2 regions of the Geodermatophilus sp. SYSU D00742 genome follow, and region 2 is predicted to be linked to the other one. Evidence: riboswitches for the same ligand, from Rfam matches in the RefSeq annotation. Region 2 holds a riboswitch; the other holds the start of a gene.
What was found. A riboswitch is a leader RNA that binds a small molecule or an ion and turns the genes downstream of it on or off. The one in region 2 is predicted to bind cyclic di-AMP.
Positions count from the first base shown of each region.

Region 1: another riboswitch for cyclic di-AMP. It lies ahead of ACI78V_RS20610 (C40 family peptidase); the one in region 2 lies ahead of ACI78V_RS14345 (hypothetical protein).

Region 1 is NZ_JBJGYJ010000041.1:12,113-19,008, reverse strand. Features, by position in the region: gene ACI78V_RS20615 (thiamine pyrophosphate-binding protein) at 1-1,361, shown strand, start outside; gene ACI78V_RS20610 (C40 family peptidase) at 1,410-2,558, opposite strand; cyclic di-AMP (ydaO/yuaA leader) riboswitch at 2,574-2,716, opposite strand; gene hppD (4-hydroxyphenylpyruvate dioxygenase) at 2,889-4,115, opposite strand; gene ACI78V_RS20600 (Lrp/AsnC family transcriptional regulator) at 4,281-4,799, shown strand; gene ACI78V_RS20595 (MFS transporter) at 4,772-5,998, opposite strand; gene ACI78V_RS20590 (STAS domain-containing protein) at 6,131-6,439, shown strand; gene ACI78V_RS20585 (gamma carbonic anhydrase family protein) at 6,536-6,896, shown strand, end outside.
Region 2 is NZ_JBJGYJ010000019.1:44,914-51,809, forward strand. Features, by position in the region: gene ACI78V_RS14335 (SDR family oxidoreductase) at 1-879, opposite strand, end outside; gene ACI78V_RS14340 (ArsC/Spx/MgsR family protein) at 1,273-1,647, shown strand; gene ACI78V_RS14345 (hypothetical protein) at 1,664-2,584, opposite strand; cyclic di-AMP (ydaO/yuaA leader) riboswitch at 2,871-3,020, opposite strand; gene ACI78V_RS14350 (C-terminal binding protein) at 3,171-4,124, opposite strand; gene ACI78V_RS14355 (dihydrodipicolinate synthase family protein) at 4,139-5,023, opposite strand; gene ACI78V_RS14360 (sugar kinase) at 5,026-6,009, opposite strand; gene ACI78V_RS14365 (Nramp family divalent metal transporter) at 6,002-6,896, opposite strand, start outside.

The sequences.
Region 1 (6,896 bases), on a different contig from region 2:
TGGTCCTGGCCGCGGAGGCGTCCTCGCCGACGTCGAACTTCGCCGTCGACCAGGCCGCGCTGGCCGCTGCCGTCGGCGCGGTGCCGATGCGGGTGACCTCCGTCGGCGACGCGCTGGACCAGGTGGCCGCCGCCGTCGGCACCGCCGTCCACGGCCGGCGCACGGTGCTGCTGAACCTCCCGCTGGACGTGCAGGTGCAGCAGCTCCCGGTGCCACCCGGTCCGCCGCCGGTGCCGTCGCCACCGGAGCCGGTGGTCACGCCCGAGCACGTGGAGCGGCTGGCGCACGCGCTGCGGCACGCGCGGCGGCCGGTGTTCGTGGCCGGCCGCGGCGCCCGCGGTCCCGCCTCCCGCGCGGCGCTGGCGGCGCTGGCCGAGCGCTGCGGCGCCCTGCTGGCCACCTCGGCGGTGGCCAAGGGCCTGTTCGCCGGGGACCCCTGGTCGCTGGACGTCTCCGGCGGTTTCGCCTCACCGCTGGCCGCGGAGCTGATCACCGGCGCCGACCTCGTGGTCGGCTGGGGGTGTGCGCTGAACATGTGGACGATGCGGCACGGCCGGCTCATCGGCCGCCACGCCGTCGTCGTCCAGGTCGACGACGACCCGACGGCTCTGGGCGTCCACCGCGACCTCACCTTCGGCGTGGTCGGCGACGTCCGGCGGACGGCGGAGGCGGCGGCCGCCCTGCTCGGGGACGGGACCGCCGTCGGCTACCGGACCGCGGACGTGCGCCGGTCGATCGCCGAGCGGGTGCGGTGGCGGGACGTGCCGTTCACCCCGCTCGGCGGCGCCGGCCGCATCGACCCCCGCACGCTGACCATCGCGCTCGACGACCTGCTGCCGGCCGAGCGGGTCGTCGCCGTCGACTCGGGGAACTTCATGGGCTACCCGAGCATGTTCCTCGACGTCCCCGACGAGGACGGCTTCTGCTTCACCCAGGCCTTCCAGTCCGTGGGGCTGGGGCTGGCCTCGGCGATCGGGGCCGCCGTGGCGCGGCCGGACCGGCTGCCGGTGGCCGCGCTGGGCGACGGCGGCGCGCTCATGGGGGCGTCGGAGCTGGAGACGGTGGTCCGGCTGGGCCTGCCGATGGTCGTCGTGGTCTACGACGACGCCGCCTACGGCGCCGAGGTGCACCACTTCGGGCCGGAGGGGGCGCCGCTGGACACCGTGCGGTTCCCCGACACCGACCTGGCCGCGATCGCCCGCGGCCACGGCTTCGTGGGGGTCACCGTGCGGGGTGCGGAGGACCTCGCCGCGGTCGCCGAGTGGGTGGCCGGCCCGCGGACGGCGCCGCTGTTCATCGACGCGAAGGTGGCCGCGGACGAGCCGTCGTGGTGGCTCGAGGAGGCCTTCCGCGGCCACTGACGCACAGCCCCGTGGGGCGGGGACGGCCGTCTCCGCCCCACGGGCGGGTCAGCCGGCGATGCGGCGGGCGCTGTTGTAGCCGCCCATCGAGTCGATCGACGCGACCTTCACCGGCTGGCCGTAGGTGGAGGCGTGCACCATCTGCCCGTTGCCGACGTAGATGCCGACGTGGCTGACCGGGCTGTAGAAGAACACCAGGTCACCGGGCTGCAGCGCCGACCGGGAGACCGGGGTGCCCATCGCCGACTGCATCCGGCTGGAGTGCGGGAGGCTGATGCCCGCCGCGGCGTAGGCGTACTGCACCAGCCCCGAGCAGTCGAAGGAGTTCGGCCCCGCCGCGGCCCAGACGTAGGGGTCGCCGCGCTGGGCCAGCGCCATGTCGACGGCGGTCCGGGCGGCCGCGCTGCCGCCGGCGCCGGTCGGCGCCGGGGCCGGCGCGGGAGCGGCGGCCGACCGCGCGCCGGCCCCGGCCGCCGGGGCCGGTGGCGCGGCGGGCGCCGGTGCCGGCGCTGCCTCAGCGGCGGCCGCGGCCGCAGCGGCAGCAGCGGCCGCCTCCTCGGCCGCCCGGCGCTCGGCGGCCTCCCGCGCCGCGCGCTCCTCCTCGGCGACCAGCCGGTCGTACTCGGCCTGGAACTGCGCGACCTGCCGGTCCAGGTCGGCCTGCCGCGCCGCCACCTGGTCGACCAGGGCCTGCGCGTCGGCGGCCGCCTGCTCGGCGGCGGTGCGGGCCGCCTCGGCGTCACCGGCGGCCTGCGTGGCCCCGCCCAGGACGCCGTTGTTGTGGTCGGCGATGGTCTGCAGCGTGCCGACGCGGTCGAGCACCTCGTCGGGGGAGTCGCTGGTGAGCACGGCCGACAGCGTGCCGAGCCGGTCCCCGGTGAAGGCGCCGCGGGCCACCGCGCGCACCCGCTCGCGGGCGGTACCGAGCGCGGCCTCCGCGGCGGCCAGCTCCTCGCCGGCCGCGGTCGCGGCGTCCTGGCTGGCCCGCAGGCGCTCGCGCGCCTCGTTGAACTGCTCGGTGACGACCTCCAGGTCGTGGGCCCTCGCCGCGACGAGTGCGGCGGCCTCCTGCGAGGTGGCCGGGTCCTCGGGGGAGGCGGAGGCGGCGGGGAGGCTGGTGAGCGTCAGCCCGCCGGCGGCGACCAGGCCGACCAGGATGCGGGGCAGCGCGCGGGCAGGGGCGTGCGACGTCGCCATGGTGGGCGGGTCTGTCCTCTCTTCCACAGCCGCCTACCGAGTTAGCTGACGGGTTCGGGAGGGAAGTCGCCCGGCGTCCGGCGGCCCGGGCGGGCCGCGGACGCTTCACCCCAGTACTGCGGTGGGTCCCCGGTCCCTGGTGCCGGCGGAACGGGCCGGCGCAGGGTTCGGCGGCGTCCGGCCGGTGTCACCAGGGGGTGACGGAACGGCCCGTCCGGACGCCGTCACGCTAGGTCGGCGCCCCGAGACCGACAAACCGGACGAGGGGGACGCGCGGACACCCCGGGCGGTGCTCACCCGGGGTGACGACACCGCCCGGCATGAGCTGCCTCAGAGGTTGCCGCGGCGTTCCTGCTCGCGCTCGATCGCCTCGAACAACGCCTTGAAGTTCCCCTTGCCGAAGCCGAGGGACCCGTGCCGCTCGATGAGCTCGAAGAACACCGTGGGACGGTCGCCGGTGGGCCGGGTGAAGATCTGCAGGAGGTAGCCGTCCTCGTCGCGGTCGACCAGGATGCCGCGCCGCTGCAGCTCCTCCACCGGCACGCGGACGGTGCCGATGCGGGCGCGCAGGGCGGGGTCCTCGTAGTAGGAGTCCGGCGTCGGGAGGAACTCCACGCCCTCGGCGACCATCGCGTCGACGCTGGCGAGGATGTCGCCGGTGGCCAGGGCGACGTGCTGGACGCCCGGTCCGCCGTAGAACTCGAGGTACTCGTCGATCTGGGAACGCTTCCGCCCGGCCGCCGGCTCGTTGAGCGGGAACTTCACCCGGTGGTTGCCGTTGGCGACGACCTTGCTCATCAGCGCCGAGTAGTCGGTGGCGATGTCCTCGCCGATGAACTCGGCCATGTTCGTGAAGCCCATGACCCGGCGGTAGAAGTCCACCCAGTGGTCCATCGCGCCCAGCTCGACGTTGCCGACGACGTGGTCGACGGCCTGGAACAGCCGCCGGGGTGCACCGGGTCGCCGCTGGTAGGTCGACGTCCGCGCGACGTAGCCGGGCAGGTAGGGGCCGGAGTAGCGGGAGCGGTCGACGAGGGTGTGCCGGGTGTCGCCGTAGGTGGCGACGGCGGCCAGCCGGACGGTGCCGTGCTCGTCGCCCACGTCGTGCGGCGGCTCGAGGACGGTCGCTCCCTGCGCGGCGGCGTGCGCGACGCACCGGTCGACGTCGGGGACGGCGAGGGCGATGTCGACGATGCCGTCCCCGTGCCGGCGGTGGTGGTCGGCCAGCGGGCTGGCCGGTGAGTAGGCGCCCGTGACCACGAACCGGGCGGCGCCGGAGCGGAGCACGTAGCCGCGGGAGTCCCGGTTGCCCGTCTCCGGCCCGGAGTAGGCGACCAGCTCCATCCCGAACGCGGACTGGAGGAAGTGGGCGGTCTGGGTGGCGTTGCCGGCGACCCAGACCAGGGCGTCCCAGCCGCTGACCGGGAACGGGTCGGTGGTCGGGTCGTGCTCGACCAGGCCGACGAGCTGCCGGAGCTGGTCGGCGCTCAGCTCGGCCAGGCGCTCGTCGTCGGTGAGGACCTGCTCCAGGGTCCCCCGGGGCTGCGTGTCGGTCATGACGCCCTCCCGTGTGGTCCGTTCTCCTCCGATGGTGCGTCCAGCCCACCTCCGCGCGCCCGTGGTGGGCAAGATGGCTCGACCGAGCTGGCCGATCGGGGCAGCCGAGGTGCGCACAGCGGTCCCGAGCTGGTCAGATCGACCAGTCCGGCCGGAGGAGGAGCGGTGGCCCAGCAGCTCGACGCGCTCGACCTGGCGGTGCTCACCGCCCTGACCGAACAGCCGCGGGCCGGCGTGCTCGAGCTCTCCCGTCGGCTCGGGGTCGCCCGGGCCACGGTCCAGGCCCGGTTGCGACGCCTGGAGGAGACCGGCGTGGTCACCGGCTACGGCCCCGACGTCGACCTGGCCGCGGCCGGCTTCGGCGTCCAGGCGTTCGTCACCCTGGAGATCGCCCAGGGCGCGCTGGAGGAGGTCGCCGCCGACCTGCGGGCCGTCCCCGGCGTTCTCGAGGCCCACGTGACCACCGGTTCGGGGGACGTGCTGGTCCGGCTGGCCGCGGAGTCCCACGGCGCGCTGCAGGAGACGCTGGTGCGGCTGGGCCGCTCGCCCTCGGTGGTGCGGTCCACGAGCGTGGTCGCCCTGTCGGAGCTCGTGTCCCGCCGGGTGCTGCCGCTGCTCGCGGCCGCGACGCCGCGGCCGGGAGGGCGGGCGCCGGGCTACCGTGCCGGGGCCGCCGGGGGCTGAGCGACCGGGGCGCCGGTGGACCGGGGCAGCGCGAGGGCCGCGACCAGGCCCAGACCCAGCACCGCGGTGGTGACGCCGAACGCCACCTGGAAGCCGGCCACGTCGGTGAGCCAGCCCGCGGCCAGCGGACCGACGATCCCGCCGAGGTCGGCCGACATCTGGAACACCGCCACCACGCGGCCGCCGCGGGCCGGGCTGACGTCCCCCACGAGCGCGGCCGGCACGCTGGACAGCAGGGAGGCGGCCAGCCCGAACACCGCCATCGAGACCAGGAACGCCCAGGTCGCCGGTGGCAGCACCAGCACGGCGGTGGAGGCGGTGGCCAGCGCCGTCCCCAGGACCAGCGCGGGCCGCCGTCCCCAGGCGTCGGCGAGCCGCCCGGCGCGCAGCAGCCCGAGGGCCTGCGCCAGGGAGCCGGCCAGCAGGCCCAGGCCGGCCCAGGTGGCGGTGCGCCCCAGTTCCTCGGTGACGTACAGGGGGACCAGCGAGTTGCGGACGCCGAACAGCATCCAGCCCACGCCGAGGTTGGCCACCAGCGCGGCGAGGTAGACCCGTGACCGGAACGCCGCGCGCAGCGGCAGCGGGCCCCGGTCGGGGGCGGGGGGCGCCGGCGCGGACTCCTCCTCCGCTGAGCGCGGCGACCGGAGGAACAGCAGGCCCACCCCGCCGGCGACGAGCAGGAAGCCGGCGTACAGGACGAACGGCAGGCTGGGGGAGACCTCGGCGAGCAGGCCGCCGGCAGCCGGGCCGGCGATGCCGCCGAGGATGAACCCGCCCTGGTAGGTCGCCGCCGCCCGGCCGCGGTGCGAGGGCGGGGACACCCGCAGCAGCAGGGAGAGCGCCGCCACCGTGAACATGGCGCTGCCGACGCCGCCGGCCGCGCGCAGTCCCAGGAAGAGCGGGAAGGACCCCGCCAGGCCGGCCGCCCCCGTGGTGACCGCGACGGTGACCAGCCCGAGGGTGAGGACGACGCGCTCGCCGAGCCGCTCGACCAGCGAGCCGCCGGCGAAGGCCGAGACGAACCGGAAGAAGGCGAAGGCGCTGACCGCCAGGCCCACCGCCGTGGTGCCGACGCCGAACGAGCGGGCGAACAGCGGGATGGCCGGGGCCACGATCCCGAAGCCGAGCGCGACCACGAAGGCCACGACCGCCAGCACACCGACCTCGCGGGGCAGTTCCCCCGTACCCCGGACACGCACGGGGAGCGATGCTCGCACGCGCCCCCACCCCCCCCGACGGGGGGAACGGCGCCGGGAGTGGTTGTCCCCACCTGCGAGCCAGGTCACAGTGGGTGCGTGGTTGACCTCCACGGTGGCGGAGACGAACCGCCGATGGGTTCCTACGAGGTCGTGCACGAGGCAGCCGGTCCGGTGCTGCACCTGCGCGGCGACGTCGACGCGCCGCTGGTGAACCGCATGCAGGACGGCGGGCTGGACGAGGGGGCGCTGGTCGCGGTGCACGTGGCCGCGATGGCCTACATCGACTCCTCCGGCCTGGCGATGCTGGCCCGGTGGGCACAGCGCGCCGCGCGGCAGGGGAGGCCGGCCGTCCTCCTGCACGCCACCCCACGGTTCCGGCAGGTCCTCGACCTGACCGGGCTGCGGCCGATGTTCGTCCTGCAGGAGACCGCGGGGGCCTGACGCCGGTCGGCCGCGGCGGGTCCACCTCCCGCACCCGGGTCCGCGTGGGTGGCTCGGTCGGTCCCGAGGGTGGGGCCGGTGCCTACGCTGCCGCCCGTGCCGCTGTTCTCCTTCGAAGGCCGGTCCCCGCAGGTGCACCCCGAGGCGTGGGTGGCGCCGACCGCGACGCTGGTCGGCGACGTCGTGGTCGAGGCCGGGGCGTCGATCTGGTACGGGGTCGTGCTGCGCGCCGACTTCGGCCGCATCGTGGTCCGCGAGGGGGCCAACGTGCAGGACAACTCGGTGCTGCACGGCGGCGCCGACCCCGAGACCGAGGTCGGCCCCGGCGCCACGGTCGGCCACATGTGCGTCGTGCACGGCGCGGTCATCGGCGCGGAGGCGCTGATCGGCAACGGTGCCACGGTGCAGGACGGCGCCCGCATCGGAGCGCGCTCGCTCGTGGGCGCCCAGAGCCTGG
Region 2 (6,896 bases):
GGCGGTGTCGTGGGCGTCCAGTGGGGCGAAGAGGTTGTCCGGGGCATCGGCGGACTTCGGCCGGCCGGTGTCGTGCGCCTCGAAGCCGAACCGGGTCATCAGCTCGTCGACCAGGCGGGGGGCGAGCTGCTCACCGAGGATGAGCGCCTTGGCCGACCCGCCGACGACGAGGTCCCGGACCGGGTGCGCCGCGGCGTACAGGACGGCGTCCACGACCACCTCCGGCTGGTAGACCGGCGGCGGGGCGACGGGCTTGACCCCGATCTTGGTCCGCGCCTGGTCGAACAGCGGTGTGTTGATCGTCGCCGGGAGGACCTGGGTGACGCTGACCGGCAGGCCCTCGCGCCGCACCTCGGTCCGCAGCGTCTCGAGGAACCCGTCGATGCCGTGCTTGGACGCGCAGTAGGCCGTCTGCAGGGGCACCCCGCGCCGGGCGCCCATCGACGAGATCGAGATGAACGCCCCGCCCTGCCGCCCCAGGTGCGGGAGGGCCGCCATGGCGCCGTGGACCTGCCCCATCAGGTTGACGTCGACGACCTGCTGGAACTCCTCCGGCGTCGTCTCCCTGAACGGCGCGACCAGCAGGACGGCGGCGGCGTGCACCCACGTGTCCAGCCGGCCGTACTCGTCGACCGCGCGCTGCGCCACCCGCCGCACCTGCGCCGGGTCGGTCACGTCGGCGACCTCCGCGCAGGCCTGTCCTCCGGCGGTCCGGATCTCCTCGACCAGGGACCGGAGCCCGGCCTGTCCGCGGGCGGCGACGACGACCCTCGCGCCGTCCGCGGCGAACCGGGCGGCGGTGGCCCGGCCGATCCCGCTCGACGCGCCCATCACGACGACGACCTGCTCGCGTACCGGCTTCAACCGTGTCCGTGCCATGACCGCCCCCTACCCGGCGGTCGCCGGACCGATGGGCGTGTCGGCCGGATGTGAGCACGACGACAGTGGCGGGCGCCGGTGCGGCCGGACCCCCGGGCCCCGGACGCGCCACGGCCCCGGCGCGGGGGTTCCACGGCCACGCCGGGGCCGGTTCGCGCGCTGGGTGCCCCGGGACCGGACACGGCAAACGCGCTTCGCACGCTGGCGGGCGGGGCGCACCCGAGGGACGCCCCAGGGCCCCGCCCGCCGACCAGCATGCAGGCGGCGCCCCGCCACCGCAACAGATGTCTAGGACGTCTGCCCGGCCGTGCCCCACGGCGCCGGGGTCGGCCCCGCGATGCCGCTCGCCGTGGACGACGTCGACGGCCCCCGGGCGCACCCTAGGGTCGGTACGTGGAGGTCTGGTTCAACCCGTCCTGTTCCAAGTGCCGCACCGCGCGCGACCGACTCGAGGAGGCCGGGGTCGAGTACACGCTGCGCCGCTACCTCGACGACCCGCCGAGCGAGGCGGAACTGCGCGCCGCACTCACCGCGCTCGCGCTGCAGCCGTGGGACGTGGCCCGGATGTCCGAGCCGCTCGCCCGCGAGCTCGGGCTCCGGGACATGCCCCGGGACGCCGACGCCTGGATCCGCCTGCTGGTGGAGCACCCGCGGCTGATCCAGCGCCCCATCGTGCTGACCGACGACGGCCGCGCCTGGGTCGCTCGCGACGACCAGACGCTGACCGAGGTGGTCACGGCCGCCCGCCACGCGGCCGGGCAGCCGTGACCGACGTGCTCCGGGCTCAGCCCCGGTAGTTCACGTGCACGTGGTCGAAGTGGTTGGCGGTCGGGCTGCCGCGGTCGGCCATCGGCTTCCAGGAGCCGTTGGGTGAGCTGAGCATCCGCTGCTTCCAGATGACGTACTCGACGCCGAGCTCGTTCCAGTGGGCGATGTGGTAGGCGGCGATCGCATCGCCCAGCGAGGAGCTGGTCATGTAGTCCAGCGCCAGGCCGGACGGGTGGCCGCCGGGGTCCGCCGCGCTGGGCCGGGTGCCGCCGATGGTGATCCCGGCGGCGCCGGGCACGTTGCTGACCACCGCGTTGGCGGCCGCCTGCGCGGCGGGCCTGGTGGCCCCTGCGGTGTTGGTGATGCGGGCGACCGTGGTCGCCGCGACGCTGCCCGACGCGGCGGCGGCGGTGGGCGCGGACCCCGCGGAGCGCGGCGGCGCGGCCGCGGCGGCCCTCGCGGCCTCGGCGGACTGCGCAGCCGCAGCCGCCTCGGCGGCCCGCGCGGCCTCGGCGGCGCGCGCGGCCTCGGCGGCCGCGGCCTCGGCGGCGGCGCGGGCGGCGGCCTCCGCCTCGGCTCTCCGGCGGTCGAGCTCGGCCTGGTCGGCGGCGGCCTGGACCTGCTGCGCGGCGGTCTGCTCGGCCTCGCGGGTGCTGCGGCTGGCGGTCAGCTGCTCGAGCGGCTGGAGGTCCGGCGTCGCCTCGGCCGGGGGGACGGAGTCGGCGGTCAGGCCCAGCTGCTGGGCGACGCTGACCGACTCCGACCGGCCGGCCTCGGCCTGCGCGGCCGGGTCCGCGCCGAACAGGACGCTGACCACGAGGGCGCCGGCGGTGGCCGCGCCCAGGTACAGGCCGGGACGGCGGACGGCCGACGGCGGACGGCGGTGCGAGCGGGTCGACGAGCCGCGGCGGCCGGACGTGGTGGTGCGGGGGTCCATGGGGCGGTGTGCTCCGAGGTGTGCGGGCGCAGCGGCACGCGCGGGGGCGCGGCGGGCTGCGAGGGGTGAGCGGGCGGTGAGGGCTGCGGTCGTCAGCAGGCCGGGGCGGGTCACCGGGGAAGCGGCGGTCGGCCGGTCGAGCGAGGGTGCTCGGGGGTGGACCCGCGGGGAGGCGTGCGTCAGTGACGGTCGCGCGCGGTCAGCTGCGCGGGCGCACCCTGTTCCGGCGGTACCGGGTCGGGCAGGGTCGTGCTGCAGGGCAGGGGCGCGCCATCCGGCCGCTCTCCGTTCTTCCGATGGCCGCCTACCGAGTTAGCTGACGGGTTCGGGCGGGAAGCAGCCCTACCTCTCCGGACGTGGGCCCGGGAGTGGATTCACCCCAGTACTGCGATGGGTCCCCGGCTCGCCCCGGAGGGCGACTCGGCGGCGTCCGTTCGGGTGCCCCGGGCGGGGCGTGACGATCGACCGGACTCACCCACCGTAACCGCCGTTATGCAGTTGTGACAATCGTGAGCCGTCGGTTCGTCGGGTGATGCACGTCGCGGAGCGCCCGGTCGACGGCCGGGACGTGTAGGGCGCCGGCGCGTCAGCGTCCCTCGACGACGGCGTAGGCCGGCCGGCCGGTCCGCGCCCACGTGACGACGTTCTCCGCCGCCTTGCGCCGCAGCTCCACCTCCGCCTGCGCCGAGTACCAGGCGACGTGCGGTGTCAGCAGGGCGCGCGGGTGGCCGAGCAGCGGATGACCGGCCGGCGGTGGCTCCTCCGGCAGGACGTCGAGGGCGGTCCCGGCCAGTCGCCCGTCCTCCAGCGCCCGGAGGACGGCGTCGAGGTCCACGAGACCTCCGCGGGCGGTGTTGACCAGGTAGGACGCGGGCGGCAGCCGGGCCAGCAGGTCCTCCCCCACGAGGCCCCGTGTCTCCGGGGTCAGGGGCAGGTGCAGCGTCACCGCGTTGCTGCGGGCGAAGAGCTCCTCCGGCCCGACCCGCTCGACGCCGGGCGGCCACGCGTCGTCCGGGAGGTGCGGGTCGTAGCCCACGCAGCCCCCGAACCACGGCGCCGCCCGCTCCATCGTCGTCCGCCCGATGCGGCCGAGACCGACGACGCCGAGGGTCAGCGCGCCGGGGCGCGGGAGGACCCCGCCGGCCCGGTGGTCCCAGTTCCCGGCGCGCACCTGCCGGTCGTGCTCGGGGAGGTTGCGCAGCAGCGCGAGCAGCATCGCCACCGCGTGCAGCGCGACCTCGGCGGTGCCGTAGTCGGGCACGTTGCACACCCACACGCCCCGGCTGCGGGCGGCGTCGAGGTCCACCACGTCGACCCCGACGCCGTAGCGGCTCACCAGCCGCAGCCGCGGCAACGCCGCCAGGACCTCGGCGGTGATCGGCGCGTACTGCACGAGGACGGCGTCGACGTCCCCGGCGGCCGCGACGACGTCGGCCGGCGTCCGGCACTGCGCGGTGAGCAGCTCGTGCCCGGCGGCGCCGAGGACCTCGGCCTCGATGTCGAGCACCCCGTAGTCCGCGTCGGTGACGAGCACCCGCACCGGAGGAGCCTCCTTCAGCCGACGGGGACCGCCACGGCGCGCTCGGCGGCGGCCACGGCGTCGAACGACGGCGGGACGGGGACCAGCGGCGGGCGCACGGTCCCCATCCGGTGCCCGTGGCGCGCCTCGGCGACCCGCTTGAGCACCCCGGGACCGGCGTACTGCTTGGTCATCGCCCGGACCTGCTGGAGGTGGGCCGACAACGAGGCCGCCTCCGCCGGCCGGCCGCCGCGGACGTGCCCGTAGAGCGCGACGACCTGCTCGGGGACGATGTTGGCCAGGGCGGAGATCGAGCCGGTGGCGCTGAGCAGGCGGGCCGGCAGGTCGTCCTCGGTGCCGACGAGCACGCCCTTGCCCGCCGCGTGCACGGCCTCGGCGTAGCCGGGCTCGCCGCCGGAGTCCTTCACCCCCCACACCGGCAGGGCGGCCACCAGCTCGGCCGGGACGGGCACCGCGTACTTGGGGATGTGGTAGGCGACGACCGGGTGGCGGGTGGCGGCCAGCACGCGCTCGTAGAACACCCGCAGGCCCTCGGCCGCCACCGGCCGGAAGTAGTAGGGCGGCAGCACCATCACCGCGCGGACCGGCAGGTCCTGCAGCTCGGCGAGCAGGTCGAGGGTGTCCGGCAGGTTCCCCTCGGCGACCGTCGGGACGACGTGCAGCGGGCCCGCCGCCGGCAGCAGGGCCGCGAGGACCGCCCGCTTCTCCCGCGGGGACACCGAGGGTCCCTCCCCGTTCGTGCCGAACGGGATGACGCCGGTGACCCCGTGCCCGGCGAGCCACTGCACGTGGGCGAGGTAGGAGTCGACGTCGATGGTGAAGCGCTCGTCGTCGCGGAAGGGCGTCACGGCGGCGACGTAGACACCCTCGAGGACGCCGGCGGGGTCGTCCGGCTGCATCGTCATCTCCCGAGGTCGACGGTCCGGTCCAGGAACGCGGTGAGCTCGCGGCGGCTGGGCAGGCCCTCGTAGTCGCCCAGGTTCTGCACGCAGAAGGCGCCCATGGCGTTGGCGGTGCGCAGCCGGCCCGCCGGGTCCAGGCCCCACAGCGTCGCGGCGAGGTAGCCGGCGGCGAAGGCGTCGCCCGCGCCGATGGGGTCGACCTGGCGCGCCGGGAACCCCGGGGCGGTCAGGCGCCGGCCGTCCACCACGGCCGCGCAGCCGCGCGCACCGAGCTTGAGCACCACCTCGGCGGGCCCGGCGTCGGCGAGGCGCTCCAGGCAGGTGTCGTCGTCCCAGCCCCACAGGGCCCGCGCCTCCTCGTCGCCCACGAGCAGGACGTCGACGTGCGGCAGCAGCGCCTCGGTGGCGGCGCGGGCCGCCGCGGGCTCCCACAGCCGGCTGCGGTAGTTGACGTCGTAGCTGACCCGCACCCCCGCCGCCCGGGCCGTGCGCGCGGCCCACGGGAGGAACTCCGCCGACTCCGGGGACAGCGCCCCGGTGATCCCGGTGAGGTGCAGGAAGGCGGCGCCGTCGAGGACGGTGGGCTCGAAGGCCCCGGGCGCGAGGGTCGAGGCCGCGGACCCGCGGCGGTAGTAGTAGACCCGCAGCGCGCCGGCGACCTCCTCGCGCAGGTAGAGGCCGGTCGGCCGGTCCGGGACCCGCCGCACCGCGCTGGTGTCCACGCCCTCCGCGCGCACCCGGTGCAGCACCAGCTCGCCGAGCTCGTCCTCGCCCAGGGCGCTCACCCAGCCGGCCGGGACGCCGAGCCGGGACAGCCCGATCGCCACGTTGCTCTCCGCGCCGCCGATCGACAGCGTCACCGCGCCGGCGTGCCGCAGCCGCCCGGGGGCGGTGGGGACGACGAGCACCATCGTCTCCCCCGCCGTGACCACCCGCGGGACGGTCCCCCCGCCCGGCACCGTCGTCCCCGCGGGCTCACCCACCGAAGAGCTTCTGCAGCTGCTCGTTGAAGGTCAGCACGGTCAGGAAGCCGAACAGCAGGAAGGCCCAGACCAGTGCCGCCACCCGGAGGCCGCCCGGGCGGATCTCCTTCGGCAGCGTCCGCCGGTTCACCAGGAGCAGCAGCGCGGAGTAGATGAACATCATCAGCCCGCCGGTGACCGCCGAGATGACCAGCAGGATCAGCGGCTGGGACAGCCCGGACAGCAGCACGACGATGCCGATCCCGACCAGGCCCCAGACCAGGCCGAAGTAGATCTTGCTCTCGTTCGCGTCGCGGAGGTACGCGGTCTTGAGCACGTCGGCCCCGAGCCGGCTGGTGTAGTCGACGATGCCCAGCGCGGCGGCGAACAGCGAGAACGCGCCGATGATCCAGAAGAAGGTGCCGAACCAGCCGCCGACGGTGGCGTTGAGCGCCTCGCCCTCGGCCTGCAGGAACGAGATGTCGCTGGCCAGCCCTTCCTGACCGAACACCGTGGCGTAGGCCAGCAGCGAGGTGAACAGGATGGTGAGGAAGCTGATCGCCACGAAGGTGGTCAGCTGCTCGGTGTTGGCGAACTTCCACCAGCGCCGCCACCGGCCCAGGTTCTCCGGGGTCGGCTCGAACACGAAGCCGGTGGAGGGCGCGGCCTCCGGGTGACCGGTCACGGGGCTGACGATCCGCGGGACGTAGACGCCCATCCCGAAGCGCTTGTCGCGGATCCAGTTGCTCTGGCACAGGTTCTGGCCGCCGCCGGCCCCGGCGAAGGCCAGGGCCCCCATGAGCAGCGCGAAGCCGAGCTCCTCGGCGGGCAGCCCTGCCTCGGTGACGATCTGCGGCACGTCCGCCCACGTCGAGGCGCCGATCGCGGCGACCGAGGCGACGACGATG